Novosphingobium sp. G106: one gene and its partner. The protein of the gene in region 1 interacts with the protein of each later gene in a pairwise test. Links are inferred from orthologs where the notes say so. Each region holds a gene or a part of one and is shown in the gene's direction. Other genes may lie near its edges. The genes, in order: rpsL and rimP.

The links.
Region 2: the proteins of rpsL (region 1) and rimP interact in binary tests that used the Escherichia coli proteins (3 or more experiments, as listed by UniProt). The link is inferred for Novosphingobium sp. G106 from one-to-one orthologs.

Annotation. Positions count from the first base shown.
Region 1 is NZ_JAHOOZ010000001.1:6,039,171-6,047,335, forward strand. Bases 2,799-5,755 are described here. They hold rpsL (30S ribosomal protein S12), read left to right. Parts: upstream 2,799-4,069; coding sequence 4,070-4,441; downstream 4,442-5,755. Other genes in these bases: KRR38_RS29440 (winged helix-turn-helix domain-containing protein), read left to right, coding at 2,843-3,223; KRR38_RS29445 (hypothetical protein), read right to left, coding at 3,240-3,428; KRR38_RS29450 (entericidin A/B family lipoprotein), read left to right, coding at 3,588-3,731; rpsG (30S ribosomal protein S7), read left to right, coding at 4,507-4,977; fusA (elongation factor G), read left to right, coding at 5,093-5,755. In the rest of the region: KRR38_RS29430 (hypothetical protein), read right to left, coding at 1-1,028; sthA (Si-specific NAD(P)(+) transhydrogenase), read right to left, coding at 1,214-2,689; more of fusA, read left to right, coding at 5,756-7,186; tuf (elongation factor Tu), read left to right, coding at 7,278-8,165. UniProt on the Escherichia coli protein: With S4 and S5 plays an important role in translational accuracy. Interacts with and stabilizes bases of the 16S rRNA that are involved in tRNA selection in the A site and with the mRNA backbone.
Region 2 is NZ_JAHOOZ010000001.1:3,288,718-3,295,260, reverse strand. What follows is about bases 3,635-6,543. They hold rimP (ribosome maturation protein RimP), read left to right. Parts: upstream 3,635-4,743; coding sequence 4,744-5,343; downstream 5,344-6,543. Other genes in these bases: nusA (transcription termination factor NusA), read left to right, coding at 5,343-6,543; KRR38_RS15595 (hypothetical protein), read left to right, coding at 4,219-4,590; KRR38_RS15600 (SufE family protein), read right to left, coding at 3,697-4,107; KRR38_RS15605 (YbaN family protein), read right to left, coding at 3,635-3,690. Outside these bases: KRR38_RS15630 (sterol desaturase family protein), read left to right, coding at 1-236; KRR38_RS15625 (BLUF domain-containing protein), read right to left, coding at 233-637; KRR38_RS15620 (glutathione S-transferase family protein), read right to left, coding at 718-1,395; KRR38_RS15615 (hypothetical protein), read right to left, coding at 1,411-2,184; KRR38_RS15610 (hypothetical protein), read right to left, coding at 2,181-3,236; more of KRR38_RS15605, read right to left, coding at 3,340-3,634.

The DNA of each region.
Region 1 (8,165 bases):
GCGATCCGGATATCCGAAGTGACGTTCTGGGGGGACGCGACGGTCAGAGTCGCCGCCATGGCGATTTCCTCCGCCTGGGGGCCTGCCAGAACGCCGACGACGTCGCCGGAGCCCGTTGAAGCCGTGCCGTTGAGCGTGGACAACGTCGGCGTTCCCGACTGGTTGAAATTGATCGTGATGATATTCACGGTCGCATTCGTCTGCGGATTCTTGAGTGTGAGGTCGAGTTTCGTCGAGAACGCCTTGCTGGTGAAGTCGACCGTGGTGGTAAGCGTTCCGATCACGTCATATTGCGCGCTGTTGTCTCGGGCGATGCCTTTCACCACGCCGGTATAGGTCGCGACGCCCGCGCGGTTGAGGCCCGCGGCACCCGTCGGCAGGGCATAGCCGAAAGGCAGATAGGTGATAAGCGGGCCGCCCAGAGACGCGTTCTGGATCGTGAACAGGCCGAAGCTGGCATAGTTCAGATTGAGCGTCGGGTTGGCGGAACCCGGATTGAACAGGCGCAGCATGTAGACGTCGGACCCCGAAGTGGTGAGGCACTGGTCGCGGCGGAACAGGGTCTCCTCGGGTGTGGTCGCAGTGGTGACGATGTTGTCCGGGCCGAAGCTGATGCTCGAATCCAGCGAACTGTTGAACTCGATGAAGGTGTAGCGCTTGGTCGCCTGAGAATAGTGGAGCCGATCGGTCAGCGAGGGCGGCGAGAGCGCTCCGCCGTCTGCGCTGATCCGCGCGAGCGGAACCGAAAACGTATCGCTGTAGACCGCGTCGGGGCGGCAGACGGTGCGAAAGAATGTTCCAGGAACGGGCTGGCCTTGAGGCACGCCGGCACCGGAATCGCCCACGGCAGCGGCCGGCGTCGGCAGCGTCGTAAGCGGTGTGGGTGTGGGTGTGGGTGTGGGTGTGGGGGTCGGAGACGGGCTCGGCGTCGCCGTAGGGGTCGGCGACGGCGTAGAGCTTCCGCCATCCCCACACCCAGTCAGCGCCGAAACAGCCAGCAAAGGTGCTACGACGCGGTAAAAACGCATTTCATTCATAGCCTTCACGCTAGAGAGCTTGATAGACAGCGGCAAGCCTCGCGGAACTCGTCGCAGATCTTAGTTGCTCCATTGTGAAGGTACTTTCCTACGCCAATAGCGAGCGCAAGCGCCTGCGCCCCGGCGCGGGCGCTGTCAGCCAAGCGCCCCGGCCTCCCCTATGACGTGGGCCGCCCTCAATCGCGCGGCATGCGGTTCCAGGCGTCGAGTGCGGCGATCTTGTAGGCCTCCGCCAGCGTCGGGTAATTGAAGGTGTTCTCGATGAAGTAGTCGACCGTGCCCTTAAGGTTGAGCACCGCCTGGCCGATGTGGATCAGCTCGGTAGCGCCTTCGCCGAGGATGTGGACGCCCAGCAGCCGACGCGTCTTGTGGCTGAAGATCATCTTCATCATGCCCTGATCGAGGCCCATGATATGCCCGCGTGAGGTCTCGCGCATGCGGGCGATGCCGCATTCGTAGGCGATGCCCTTGTCGCGCACTTCCTGCTCGCTCATGCCCACGGTCGAGATTTCCGGCACGGCATAGACACCGTAGGGGAAATAGGCCGGAGCCGGCGGCAGCGGCAGCTCGAAGGCATGGCAGGCAGCAATACGGCCCTGTTCCATCGAGGTTGAAGCAAGGCTGGGAAAACCGATCACGTCGCCCGCCGCATAGATGTGCGGAACTTCGGTCTGGAACGTGTCGGCGTTCACTTTCAGCCGCCCGCGCCCATCGGTCGTAAGGCCGCAGGCGTCGAGTCCGAGTTGGTCGGTCGCGCCCATGCGGCCGGCGCAATAGAGCAACATCTCGTTGCGCACGATGCGGCCGTCCTCGGTCGTGCAGACGACGCGGTTGCCCTCGCGAACGACCGATTTGACCGGCGAGCCGAGCCGGAACGAGACGCCGCGGTCACGTAGCTGGTGGACGAATTCGTCGATGATCTCGCGGTCGATGAAATCGAGGAAAGTGCTCCGCGGTTCGATGATCGTCACCGCCACGTCGAGCGCGCTGAAAATCGTCGCATATTCAATGCCGATCACGCCCGCGCCGACGACGGTGAGACTGCGCGGCAGGCGCGGGATCTCGACCACCTCGTCGCTGTCGAGGATGCAATCGTCGTCGAAGTCGATGCCCTCGGGGCGGAAAGGAACCGTGCCCACGGCAATCAGGATGCGCTCGCCTTCGACCGCCAACTGGCTGCCGTCGGGCGAGGTGACGATCAGGCGGTGCGCGTCCTCGAAGCGGGCGAAGCCCTCCATCGTGTGGACGCCGTTGCGCAGGAACTGGTGTTCGAGCACGTCGACCTCATGCTCGAGCGTCTTGTGCAGGCGGATGCCCAGATCCTCGCTGCCAATCTCCTTCTTGACCCGGTACGACCGGCCATAGAAGCCGCGCTCGCGCCAGCCCGAGAGGTTGAGCGCGGTCTCGCGCAGGGTTTTCGAAGGGATCGTGCCCGTATGCACCGAAACGCCGCCGACCCGCTTGCGGCCTTCGACGACGAGTACCGACTTGCCGAGCTTCGCTGCCTGGATCGCGGCGCGGCGGCCCGAGGGACCGCTGCCGATGACGATGAAATCGTACTGCCCCGCCATGCGCTTGCCCCGCGTGAGTTCGACCGGAAAGTCGCCGCAGTGTACAGAAGCCGTCGCCTTGCGGTAGTCAAAATGCTGCATTGCACAATCTTTCGCGCTTGGGATGCCCCCTGATCCGAACGTAGATAACGGCATTTTAAGCAAATTTTTCAGGCCGGATGGGCTGAAGGCGATCGTTTGTCGCCGCAAAGTTGGGGGCTCGCCGCGATGGCGGACTGGCGCTAGGATGCCGGAATGGCGGACGAAGCGATCCTCAAGCTAAAGGTGCAGCTCTATTCTGGCGAGGAGATCGCGATGGGACCGGGCAAGGCCGATCTGCTCGAGGCGATCCGTGCGCACGGATCGATTTCGGCCGCGGGCCGGGCCATGGGCATGTCCTACCGCCGCGCCTGGCTACTGGTCGATGCGATGAACCGCTGCTGGCAGCGCCCGCTGGTCGAAACCTCGCCCGGCAGCGCGCATGGCGGCGGCGCGCGAGTCAGCGCTTTCGGCGAGACCGTGCTGACGCACTACCGCGCGCTCCAGGCTCGGATCGATGCAGCGGCCGACTGCGCCGATTTCGCCGCGCTGCAGGCAGGCATCCTGCCTGAGCCGCGCTCCAGTCAGAAGGCCTAGTTCTCAGCGTTATGACCTAGGCCGGCAAGGCGAGCCGCGACCAGTCATACTTCCGTCCGGGTTCGCGATCGATGTCACGCACGGCTTCGGCGGTGAGTTGGTCCGCCAATGCGCGATGCAGCCGTTCGTCCTCGGCGCTTTCCGAACCCAAGGCGAGCAGTACTTCCTTGCGGGCAAGTATCAGGCGCAGTGTCGGATCCATCATGGCTGGCTCTCCTCTTCCGCCATGTAGGGGATTACCCTATCACGTCCTGAGGGCCGGGCCAAACCTTCTCGTCGCCGCCGAGCGCCCGGTCGCCGCATTGCGTGACGCTTGATATGCGCCTCCGCGATGCTAGGGATGGGCAGGATTGTTGCGCGGGGAATGAGAAGAATGACGCCATATCGCAAACTGCTCTGTGCGGCCGTGCTCGGCGGTCTGCTGGCCTCGCTTGCGGCATGCAATACGGTCAAGGGTGTCGGTCGCGACATCGAGTCGGTCGGCGAAGCGGGTTCGCGCGCGCTCTGATCCGGCGCTTTGATCGCGCGGCGCGCCATCGCGCGCTTGACCGCTTTTACAAACCGCACTAAGGGCGCCGGCTTCCGGACGGGATTTATCTCGCTTGCCGGATATAGAGCTGAACATTGGCGGTGCGGGTGAGGGCCAGTTCCTCGCGCCCATCGTCAAAGTAACCCGGCATTCTTCGACCGGGTGGAGTGTTTTCGGCTCACGCTGTGCGAACTGCCTGCTGCCCGGCTTGCCCGGGGCGCGGCGCACATGCGTGATCCCGTACATCTCCATCGGTTCTCGAATGCCATACCGGGGCGGCAATTCCGCTGTCCCCAAACACAGGTGAAGAGTACTTCATGCCGACTATCAACCAGCTGATCCGCAAGGGTCGCGTACCGCAGAAGGCCAAGTCGAAGGTTCCTGCGATGGAGCAGAACCCCCAGAAGCGCGGCGTCTGCACGCGCGTCTACACGACGACGCCGAAGAAGCCGAACTCGGCGCTTCGCAAGGTGGCCAAGATCCGCCTGACCAACAGCCGCGAGGTCATCTCGTACATCCCGGGCGAAGGCCACAACCTGCAGGAGCACTCGGTCGTGCTGATCCGCGGCGGCCGTGTTCGCGACCTTCCCGGCGTGCGTTACCACGTGCTGCGCGGCGTGCTCGACACCCAGGGTGTCAAGGACCGCAAGCAGAGCCGTTCGAAGTACGGCGCCAAGCGTCCGAAGTAAGCCTCAGGCTGGTTTTTCCCGGCCGCGCCTTTGTCGCAGCGGCCTGAGAATAAGGAATTCATCCGATGTCACGTCGTCGTCGTCCCGAGAAGCGGGAAATCCTGCCTGATCCCAAGTTCGGGGATGAGGTTCTGTCGAAGTTCATGAACAACCTGATGCTCGACGGTAAGAAGTCCGTCGCCGAAAGCATCGTCTATGGCGCCATGGAAACCATGGAAACGCGCGCCAAGGCCGATCCGCTCGGGCTGTTCCACAATGCGCTCGAGAACGTGAAGCCGCAGATCGAAGTGCGTTCGCGCCGCGTCGGTGGTGCCACCTACCAGGTGCCGGTCGAGGTTCGCCCCGAGCGCGCCCAGGCTCTCGCCATCCGCTGGCTGATCACGGCCGCCCGCAACCGTTCGGAAACGACGATGTCGGCGCGCCTCTCGGCCGAGCTGCTCGACGCCGCCAACAACCGCGGCAACGCGGTCAAGAAGCGCGAAGACACCCACCGCATGGCCGACGCCAACCGTGCGTTCAGCCATTATCGCTGGTAATGGGACGCCGGTAGGTTCGCGCCGCTTAGGGCCGGACGTCTTTCGGTTGTCATAAAGCACACTATATGAGCGGGAGCCTCAAGCCGGCTCCCCTCATCACATCAAGGAAACCACCATGGCACGCGGCCATCCGCTCGAGAAGTACCGCAATATCGGTATCATGGCGCACATCGACGCCGGCAAGACGACGACGACCGAGCGTATCCTTTACTACACCGGCAAGTCCTACAAGATCGGCGAAGTCCACGACGGCGCCGCGACCATGGACTGGATGGAGCAGGAGCAGGAGCGCGGCATCACGATCACGTCGGCCGCGACGACCTGCTTCTGGAAGGCCGACAGCGGCCAGGGCGACGAATATCGCATCAACATCATCGACACCCCCGGGCACGTCGACTTCACGATTGAAGTCGAGCGTTCGCTGCGCGTGCTCGACGGCGCGGTTGCCTGCTTCGACGGCGTTGCCGGCGTCGAACCGCAGTCCGAGACCGTGTGGCGCCAGGCCGACAAGTACGGCGTGCCGCGTATGTGCTTCATCAACAAGCTCGACCGCACCGGCGCGAACTTCAAGTACTGCGTCCAGTCGATCATCGACCGCCTCGGTTCGAAGCCGGCGGTGCTTTATCTCCCGATCGGCATCGAAGCCGACCTCAAGGGCCTGGTCGATCTCGTGCACAACCGTGCGATCATCTGGAAGGACGAAGCGCTGGGCGCCGAGTTCTTCTATGAAGAGATCCCCGCCGACATGGTCGACGAGGCCGCCGAATATCGCGAGAAGCTGATCGAGCTTGCCGTCGAGCAGGACGACGACGCGATGGAAGCCTATCTCGAAGGCAACGAGCCCGACGTCGCGACGCTCAAGGCGCTGATCCGCAAGGGTACGCTGGGCCACGCCTTCGTGCCGGTCGTCTGCGGCTCGGCGTTCAAGAACAAGGGCGTCCAGCCCCTGCTCGACGCCGTCGTCGACTACCTGCCTTCGCCGCTCGACATCGAAGACGTCCAGGGCGTCAAGATGGACAGCGACGAGCCGGACAGCCGTCCCGCCACCGACGACGCGCCGTTCAGCGCGCTCGCGTTCAAGGTCATGAACGATCCCTTCGTGGGCTCGCTCACCTTCATCCGCATCTATTCGGGCACGCTCTCCAAGGGCACCTACCTGAACTCGGTGAAGGACAAGAAGGAGAAGGTCGGCCGCATTCTCGAAATGCACGCCAACGACCGCAAGGACATCGACGAGGCCTTCGCGGGCGACATCGTCGCGCTGGCCGGCATGAAGGAAACCACCACGGGCGACACGCTCTGCGCCGAACGGTCGCCGATCGTGCTCGAGCGCATGGAATTTCCCGAGCCGGTCATCGAACTGTCGGTGGAGCCGAAGACCAAGGCCGACCAGGAGAAGATGGGCGTCGCGCTCAATCGTCTCTCGGCGGAAGATCCCTCGTTCCGCGTGTCGACCGATCACGAATCGGGCCAGACGATCATCAAGGGGATGGGCGAGCTTCACCTCGACATCATCGTCGATCGTATGCGCCGCGAGTTCAAGGTCGAGGCCAACGTCGGTGCGCCGCAGGTGGCCTACCGCGAATACCTCGCGAAGCCGGTCGACGTCGATTACACCCACAAGAAGCAGTCGGGCGGTACCGGTCAGTTCGGCCGCGTGAAGGTCAAGGTCACGCCGGGCGAGCGCGGTTCGGGCATCACCTTCAAGGACGAGATCAAGGGCGGTAACATTCCGAAGGAATATATCCCCGCGATCGAAAAGGGCTTCCGCGAGACGGCGGCCTCGGGCTCGCTGGTCGGCTTCCCGATCATCGACTTCGATATCGTGCTTTATGACGGTGCCTACCACGACGTCGACTCTTCGGCGCTGGCATTCGAAATCGCCGGTCGTGCAGCGATGCGCGAAGTGGCGCAGAAGGCCGGCATCAAGCTGCTCGAACCGATCATGAAGGTGGAAGTGGTGACGCCGGAGGAATATCTCGGCGACGTCATCGGCGACATCAACAGCCGCCGTGGCCAGATCCAGGGCACTGACACGCGGGGCAATGCCCAGGCGGTCGAGGCCATGGTGCCGCTGGCGAATATGTTCGGCTACGTGAACCAGCTCCGCTCGTTCACCCAGGGCCGAGCGAATTACTCGATGTTCTTCTCCCACTATGACGAAGTCCCGGCGAACGTCGCGGCCGAGGTCAAGGAGAAGCTTGCCTAAGCGGCAAGATGATACTAGGGGCGGCGCCTGATTCAGCGGGCGCCGCACCTTCCCGCAGATTCTCATTCAAGCGAAACAGAAGGTTTGAACAATGGCGAAGGCAAAATTTGAGCGGACCAAGCCGCACTGCAACATCGGCACCATCGGTCACGTCGACCACGGCAAGACCACGCTGACGGCCGCGATCACCAAGGTGCTGGCCGAGACCGGCGGCGCGACGTTCACCGATTACGCCAACATCGACAAGGCTCCCGAAGAGCGCGAGCGCGGCATCACGATCTCGACCGCCCACGTCGAGTACGAGACCGCCAACCGCCACTACGCGCACGTCGACTGCCCGGGCCACGCCGACTACGTGAAGAACATGATCACCGGTGCCGCCCAGATGGACGGCGCGATCCTGGTCGTGAACGCCGCTGACGGCCCGATGCCGCAGACCCGCGAGCACATCCTGCTCGCCCGCCAGGTCGGCGTGCCGCAGCTCGTCGTCTACATGAACAAGGTCGACCAGGTCGACGACGCCGAAATCCTCGAGCTCGTCGAGCTCGAAATCCGCGAGCTGCTGAGCTCGTACGGCTTCGACGGCGACGCGATCCCCATCATCCCGGGTTCGGCTCTGGCCGCTCTCGAAGGCCGCGACGACAACATCGGCAAGGAATCGATCTACGCGCTGATGAAGGCCGTCGACGAGTTCATCCCGCAGCCGCCGCGCCCGACCGACAAGCCGTTCCTGATGCCGGTGGAAGACGTGTTCTCGATCTCGGGTCGTGGTACGGTCGTGACCGGCCGCGTCGAGACCGGCATCGTCAAGGTTGGCGAGGAAGTCGAGATCGTCGGCCTCAAGGACACCCGCAAGACCGTCGTCACCGGCGTCGAAATGTTCCGCAAGCTGCTCGACCAGGGCGAAGCCGGCGACAACATCGGCGCGCTGGTTCGCGGCGTTGCCCGTGAAGACGTCGAGCGTGGCCAGGTCCTCTGC
Region 2 (6,543 bases), 2.8 Mb from region 1 along the record:
TCTATACGCTGATCCACGACGGGCTGGTCCACCAGCGCTATTTCCGCTGGGTGCCGCGCCGGGGCTATGCCCGCCGCCTGGTCCAGGCCCACAAGCTGCACCACGCGACCACCAGCAAGGAAGGCGGCGTCAGCTTCGGCTTCGTAATCGCGCGCGATCCTGCCGCACTCAAGCGCGAACTCAGGGATCAACGGCAGGCGGGGATCGCGGTGCTGCGCCAGGCGCTGGAGGACTAGGATCCGGCGAACATGTGCATCAGGGCCAGGATCTGTTCGACATGGCCTTGCAGCTCGAAGTCCGGCACGGCGATGGCCTCGGTAAGCATGGCCGAGACGAGGCTGGAATCGCCGTGATAGGCGAGCCACCAGCCGGCGAATTGACGATCCGGCGTGGGCTCGAGATCGAGGATATCGGTGATGAAATGACGCTTGTCGCGCAGGATGCTGGACATCAGCTCCTGCAGCGCCGCCTCGGTCCCTTCGAGCACCTGGGCGAAATGGGACGGTGTGGCGATGAGCGCGCCGGTCACGTCGAGTTGCTTGTTCCGTGACCGGGCGACCGTGACGATGTCGTCCACCTCCGCGCCGAGTTCGGCGGCCGAGCTGGTCCGCCGGCTGATATAAATGAGTGATTTCATGTCCGATTGCGTATCACGGGCGTCCGACGGCCGCCTATTCGCCCTTCATCGCGTGGTTGCTTGTCGGGGCGTCATGCCCGTCAAGGGTTCATATTGTAATAAGGCCCCGTGAACCGGGCGCGGGTTTCCTCGGATTGGTCCTCCATGCCCACCAGCCGCGCGCGCTGGACCGCGGGCCGGTCTGAGATCTCGTAGAACCAGCGCTTCACCGCAGGGAAGTCGTCGAGGTTCTGGCCGTGCATCGGGTGGAACCAGACCCAGCCCCAGCTCGCGATGTCGGCGATCGAGTAAGCGCCGCCGGCCAGCCACTCGCGGTCGGCCAGGTGGCTGTCCATCACACTGTAGAGGCGGGCGGCCTCGGCGGTGAAGCGCTCCGCGGAGTATTCGTTGCCCTCGGGCGCATAGCGGCGGAAGTGGTGCGCCTGGCCGGCCATGGGGCCAAGCCCGCCCATCTGCCACATCAGCCACGAGAAAGCCTCGGTCCGCGCTCGGCCCGACGGGGCGAGGAACTTCCCGGTCTTCTCGGCCAAATAGACCAGGATCGCGCCCGATTCGAACACGGGTTGCGGACCGTCGGGCGTGTCGTGATCGACGAGCGCGGGAATGCGGCCGTTGGGATTGATCGCGAGGAATTCGGGCTGCTTCTGCTCGCCCGACATGATGTCGAGCGGGACCGCCTTGTACGGCAGCCCGCACTCCTCGAGCATTATGCTCGCTTTCCACGTGTTGGGCGTGGGCGCGTAATAGAGATCGATCATGAGGATTGCGGGGCCTTAGAAATCGAGGGGCAGGGCGATGTGGCGCTCGTAGACGCGATCGCGGTGGCGCAGCAGGATCGGGTCGAGCGCGTCGGCCAGTTCGGGCGTCAGGTGGCTGTAGTTGTCGCGCATGAAATCGGGCATCGCGCATTGCTCGGGCGGCAGCGGCGAGACGAACAGCGAGAGGCTGGCCCAGTGGAGATCGCAATAGGTCAGCCGGTCGGTCACCAGGTACTCGCTGCCGGCGGCCTCCTGCTTGTGAAGCTGCTTGGCGAGTCCGCGCATGATCTGGGCCATGCGCCCCGGCGCGCGGTCGATCGCTTCCTGCGAGACGCCGTACATGCGGATCATGCGCGCCATGTCGTAGGTGGCACCGTCAGTCGGGTTCTTGGTCGAGGGACGTCCCATCAGCTCGAGCCGGCGCGACCAGCCGAAGCCGTCCGAACCGCAGAGTTCGGTCGAGATGCCCATCATCAGCGCGCGGTCGAGCTCGTCCTCGGGCATCAGCGAGGGGCCGGTGCCGATGCGCTCCGCAAGCAGCAGGATGTCGAGCCAGGTGTGCACCGGCGGCTCGTCGTCGAGCACGGCAATCGGCGCATTTCTTATCCCGGTCCACTGGAACAGGTCTTCGTTTGGTTCCATCGCCAACTGCTCGACCGGGATGTAAGCGACATTGCGCGCGCCGAGCACGGCCTTGGCGGCCTCGCCCCAGGGGCCGGGCATATGCGCGGTAAGGACCAGGCGCAGCCCCGGCATCTGGCGGGCTTCTTCGACCGAATAGTACTTCATGCGCGCGTTCCTTCCCAGTCGCCGGCGGGCGCGTAGGGCAGCCCGATGTCGTGCAGCGTCAGCACGCCGGGTTTGGCTTCCTTGATCTGGCGGATGGCGTTGACCGTCGCGTAGGAGGTCGTGCCGGTGGTGTCCCAGGGGCCGTCGACCGGCGAGTCCGGCGGGTTGGTGAAATGCATATGCAGGTCGACGCTCGGCTGGCCGTCGACGACGAGGTGGTATTCCTTGTCGTCGATGTCCCAGTCCTCGGCGATCTTCTTGGTCAGGTACCAGGTGACCTGCGCGCGCACCCGCGTCTCGCCCTTGATCTTGCCGTTCCAGCCGGCGCGGACCGCGGCGTTGGTGCCTTTTTCCATGAGGAACCAGCCGAGATCGACGCGCTCGGCGGCGGTGGCATAGTCGCAGTAGAATTCGAACTCCTCGACCTTCAGGCCGATGCCTTCGGCGACGCGCTCGGCGGCGTCCTGGAACATGACCAGCCAGGTCTTCGCGGCCTCGACCACTTCGTCGGTGACTCCGTGCTGGCCGAAGCGGAAGAAATTCCAGGTCTCGGGCGATTCGTAGCCCGAGCAATCGGCCGATTCGTAGATCGAGACGCAATCGACCTTGTTGCAGATCGCGGTGATCGAGGTGGCGATCGAGTTGATCCAGCCCGGGTTGATGCCGGTGATGTAGAGCGATGCGTTGCCGCGCTCGCCCGCCGCCTGCAGCCGGTCCTTCACTTCGCCGCGCACGCCGCCGACATGGAACAGCAGGTTGGTGCTGAGCACGTTGATGCCGTTTTCGAGCAGCTTGACCAGTTCATCGACGTCGCCGGTGAACGGGGTGTAGAGGACAACGTCGGGCTTCAGCGCGACGATCGCGTCGATGTCACCGGTTGCCTTGATGCCGGTATCGGGACGGCCGGAGAGCGCGCCAGCATCCATTCCGTGCTTCTCGGGCGAATGGGCATAGACGCCGACCAGTTCGAGGGTCGGATTGTCGAGGATCGCCCGCGTCGCGAGCTTGCCGACCTTGCCGGTGTTCCATTGCACGACGCGCAGCTTTTCCATCCGAATCTCCCGATACTTTTTTCGTACGATTGGACAGGATTACGGACTGCCGCCGGAGCCCGGTCAATCCCCAAATGGGGCCATCACTCCGCCAAGTGGATTATCACTCCGAACGCGTCGCTATCCAGGTTCCGGTGCAGAGCAGCACGCCTGTGACCGCCGCCGCCCAGGGCCAGCCGATCGTCGCCCAGGATACAGCAGCGCTGAGCGCCATGACCGCGAGCGCGGACAGCTTGGCCTTGCGCGAGATCGCCCGCCGGTCGCGCCATTGCCGCAGCGCCGGGCCGTAGCGCGGGTGGGCATAGAGCCGTTCGGCCCATTCGGGGCGGCTGCGCGCGAAACAGAACACCGCGAGCAGCAGGAACGGCACGGTCGGCAGCACGGGCAGGAAAGCGCCGATCGCGCCGAGCGCGACGCAGATCAGTCCGGCGGCCAGGTAGAGATGCCTGGCCATCTCGGCTCAGCCTGCCGCGTAGCGCGCGGCGGTCTCGCGGATCAGCGCGATCATGTTGGGAATGCCCTGGGTGCGGTTCGACGAGAGCTGGTTCTTGAGGTCGAACGGGGCGAGCTCGGCGGCGATGTCGGTCTCGGCGACTTCGGCGGCGGGCTTGTCCTGTACGGCCGAGAGCACCAGCGCGACAATGCCCTTGGTAATCGCGGCGTTGCTGTCTGCCAGGAAGTGCAAGCCCCCGTCATCGGCCTTTGTCGGATAGACCCAGACGCTGGCCGAGCAGCCGCGGACCTTGGTGGCGTCGGTCTTGAGCGCATCGGGCATAGCATCGAGCTCGCGGCCCAGTTCGATCAGCAGGCGATAGCGCTCGTCGCCGTCGAGGAACTCGTACTCTTCGCGGATGTCTTCGAGGCTGCGCATGGCGGGTCATCTAATCGAAGCGCAGCGGTGCACAAGTCCTCCCGCTTTAGCGATTCTTCAACGACAGGCTGGCAAAGGGCCGTCAGGCAGCGGTTGTCGGGGCGATCCGCAATGAATCCTGTGCGAACCATATTCAAGGTCATCGGCGCCGTCTGGCTCATCGCGATCCTGGCGATCGGTGTCGGCGGCACCTATCTCGAGCACAATCCCGAGGCGGCCGCGGCCTATGCGCTCGGCACGATGAACGTCGATCCCAAGGCGGGTGTGTTCCAGCAGGCAGGACAACTCGCCAAGGGCGTCTCCGCAGCGCACGAAGGAATCGAAGCCATGCGCGAGATCGGGCGCGATCGCGCGGATAGCCGCGGTTCGGCCGAGGCCCGTCGCAAATATGCCGAGGCCCGCGCCGCCGGCTATGGTCACGAGGCCGCTGCTCGGTCCGCCGGAATGCCGGTCGATAGCCCGGAATCAATCACCATCGAATAGCCGATTGGGCTTGCATTCGGGCGCGATTAGACCTATCTGCGCCTCATCCCGACATTGTGAAGCAAAGTCTGGGCCGGCGCCGAAAGGCACCGGCGCCCACCGGCTTTGTTCACTTCGTGCTTTTGGGCTCGAATGTCGGTTTGTGGAGTTGGCATGACGAATATTGCGCGCATTACAGAGATCGTCGAGCCCGAGGCAAAGGCCTTGGGCTTCGATCTCGTGCGCGTGATTCTGTTCGGCAAGAGCGAGGTCGGTGACGAGGAGCACACGCTTCAGATCATGGCCGAGCGGCCCGACACCGGCCAGTTGGTGCTGGAAGACTGCGCTGCGCTCTCGCGCCGCATTTCCGACCGCATCGACGAGCTGGAAGCCGCGGGCGAAACGCTGATCGAAGATGCCTACCGGCTCGAAGTCAGTTCGCCCGGCATCGATCGGCCGCTGACCCGCCCGAAGGACTTTTCCGATTGGGCCGGGCATGAGGCCCGTGTCCAGCTGATCAATCCGGTCGAGGGTAATCGCAAGTCGATCCAGGGCAATCTGATCGGCCTCGAAGGCGAGACCGTCACGCTCGACGACAAGAAATCGGGCCCTGTCTCGTTTTCGCTCGCCGATATTCATTCTGCCAAGCTGGTCTTGACCGACAAGCTGATTGCCGCCACGCGCCCGCTGGACAGTTCCGGTGCCGACGAACAAGACGTCGCCGAGGACTTTGAGGGCGCTGAAGAGATTTTCGAGGAACAGGAAGACTCATAATGGCCAGTGCGATGTCCGCAAACCGCGCCGAACTGCTCGCGATCGCGACTTCGGTCGCGACCGAGAAGATGATCGACAAGTCGATCGTCATCGAGGCGATGGAAGAGGCGATCCAGAAGTCGGCGCGCAACCGCTACGGCGCGGAGAACGACATCCGCGCCAAGCTCGACCAGCGCACCGGCGACCTGCGCCTGTGGCGCGTCGTCGAAGTGGTGGAAGAGGTCGAGGACTACTTCAAGCAGGTCGATCTGAAGGCCGCCGAGAAGCTGCAGCCGGGCGCCCAGCTCGGTGACTTCATCGTCGATCCGCTGCCCGCGGTCGACCTGGGCCGCATCGACGCGCAGTCGGCCAAGCAGGTGATCTTCCAGAAGGTCCGCGATGCCGAGCGCGAGCGCCAGTACGAGGAATTCAAGGACCGCGCGGGTGAGATCATCACCGGCGTGATCAAGTCGGTCGAATTCGGCCACGTCATCGTCAACCTCGGCCGCGCCGAGGGCGTCATCCGCCGCGATCAGCAGATCCCGCGCGAAGCCGCCCGCGTCGGCGAGCGCGTCCGCGCGCTGATCCTCAAGGTCGAGCGCCAGAACCGCGGCCCGCAGATCTTCCTCAGCCGCGCGCATCCCGAGTTCATGAAGAAGCTCTTCGCGCAGGAAGTGCCCGAGATCTACGACAATATCATCGAGATCAAGGCTGCCGCCCGCGACCCGGGCAGCCGCGCCAAGATCGGCGTGATCAGCCGCGATCCGTCGATCGATCCGGTCGGCGCCTGCGTCGGCATGAAGGGCAGCCGCGTCCAGGCCGTCGTGCAGGAGCTGCAGGGCGAGAAGATCGACATCATCCCGTGGAGCGAGGACACCGCGACTTTCGTGGTCAACGCGCTCCAGCCCGCGACCGTCAGCCGCGTCGTCATCGACGAGGAAGAGAGCCGCATCGAAGTCGTCGTTCCCGACGACCAGCTGTCGCTGGCCATCGGCCGTCGCGGCCAGAACGTGCGCCTCGCCTCGCAGCTGACCGCCTCCGCCATCGACATCATGACCGAGGCCGAATCGTCCGAGAAGCGCCAGCGTGAATTCGCCGAGCGTTCGAAGATGTTCGAGGAAGAGCTCGACGTCGACGAGACGCTGTCGCAGCTGCTTGTGGCCGAAGGCTTCAGCGAGCTCGAGGAAGTCGCTTACATCGAACTCAGCGAGCTCGCCACGA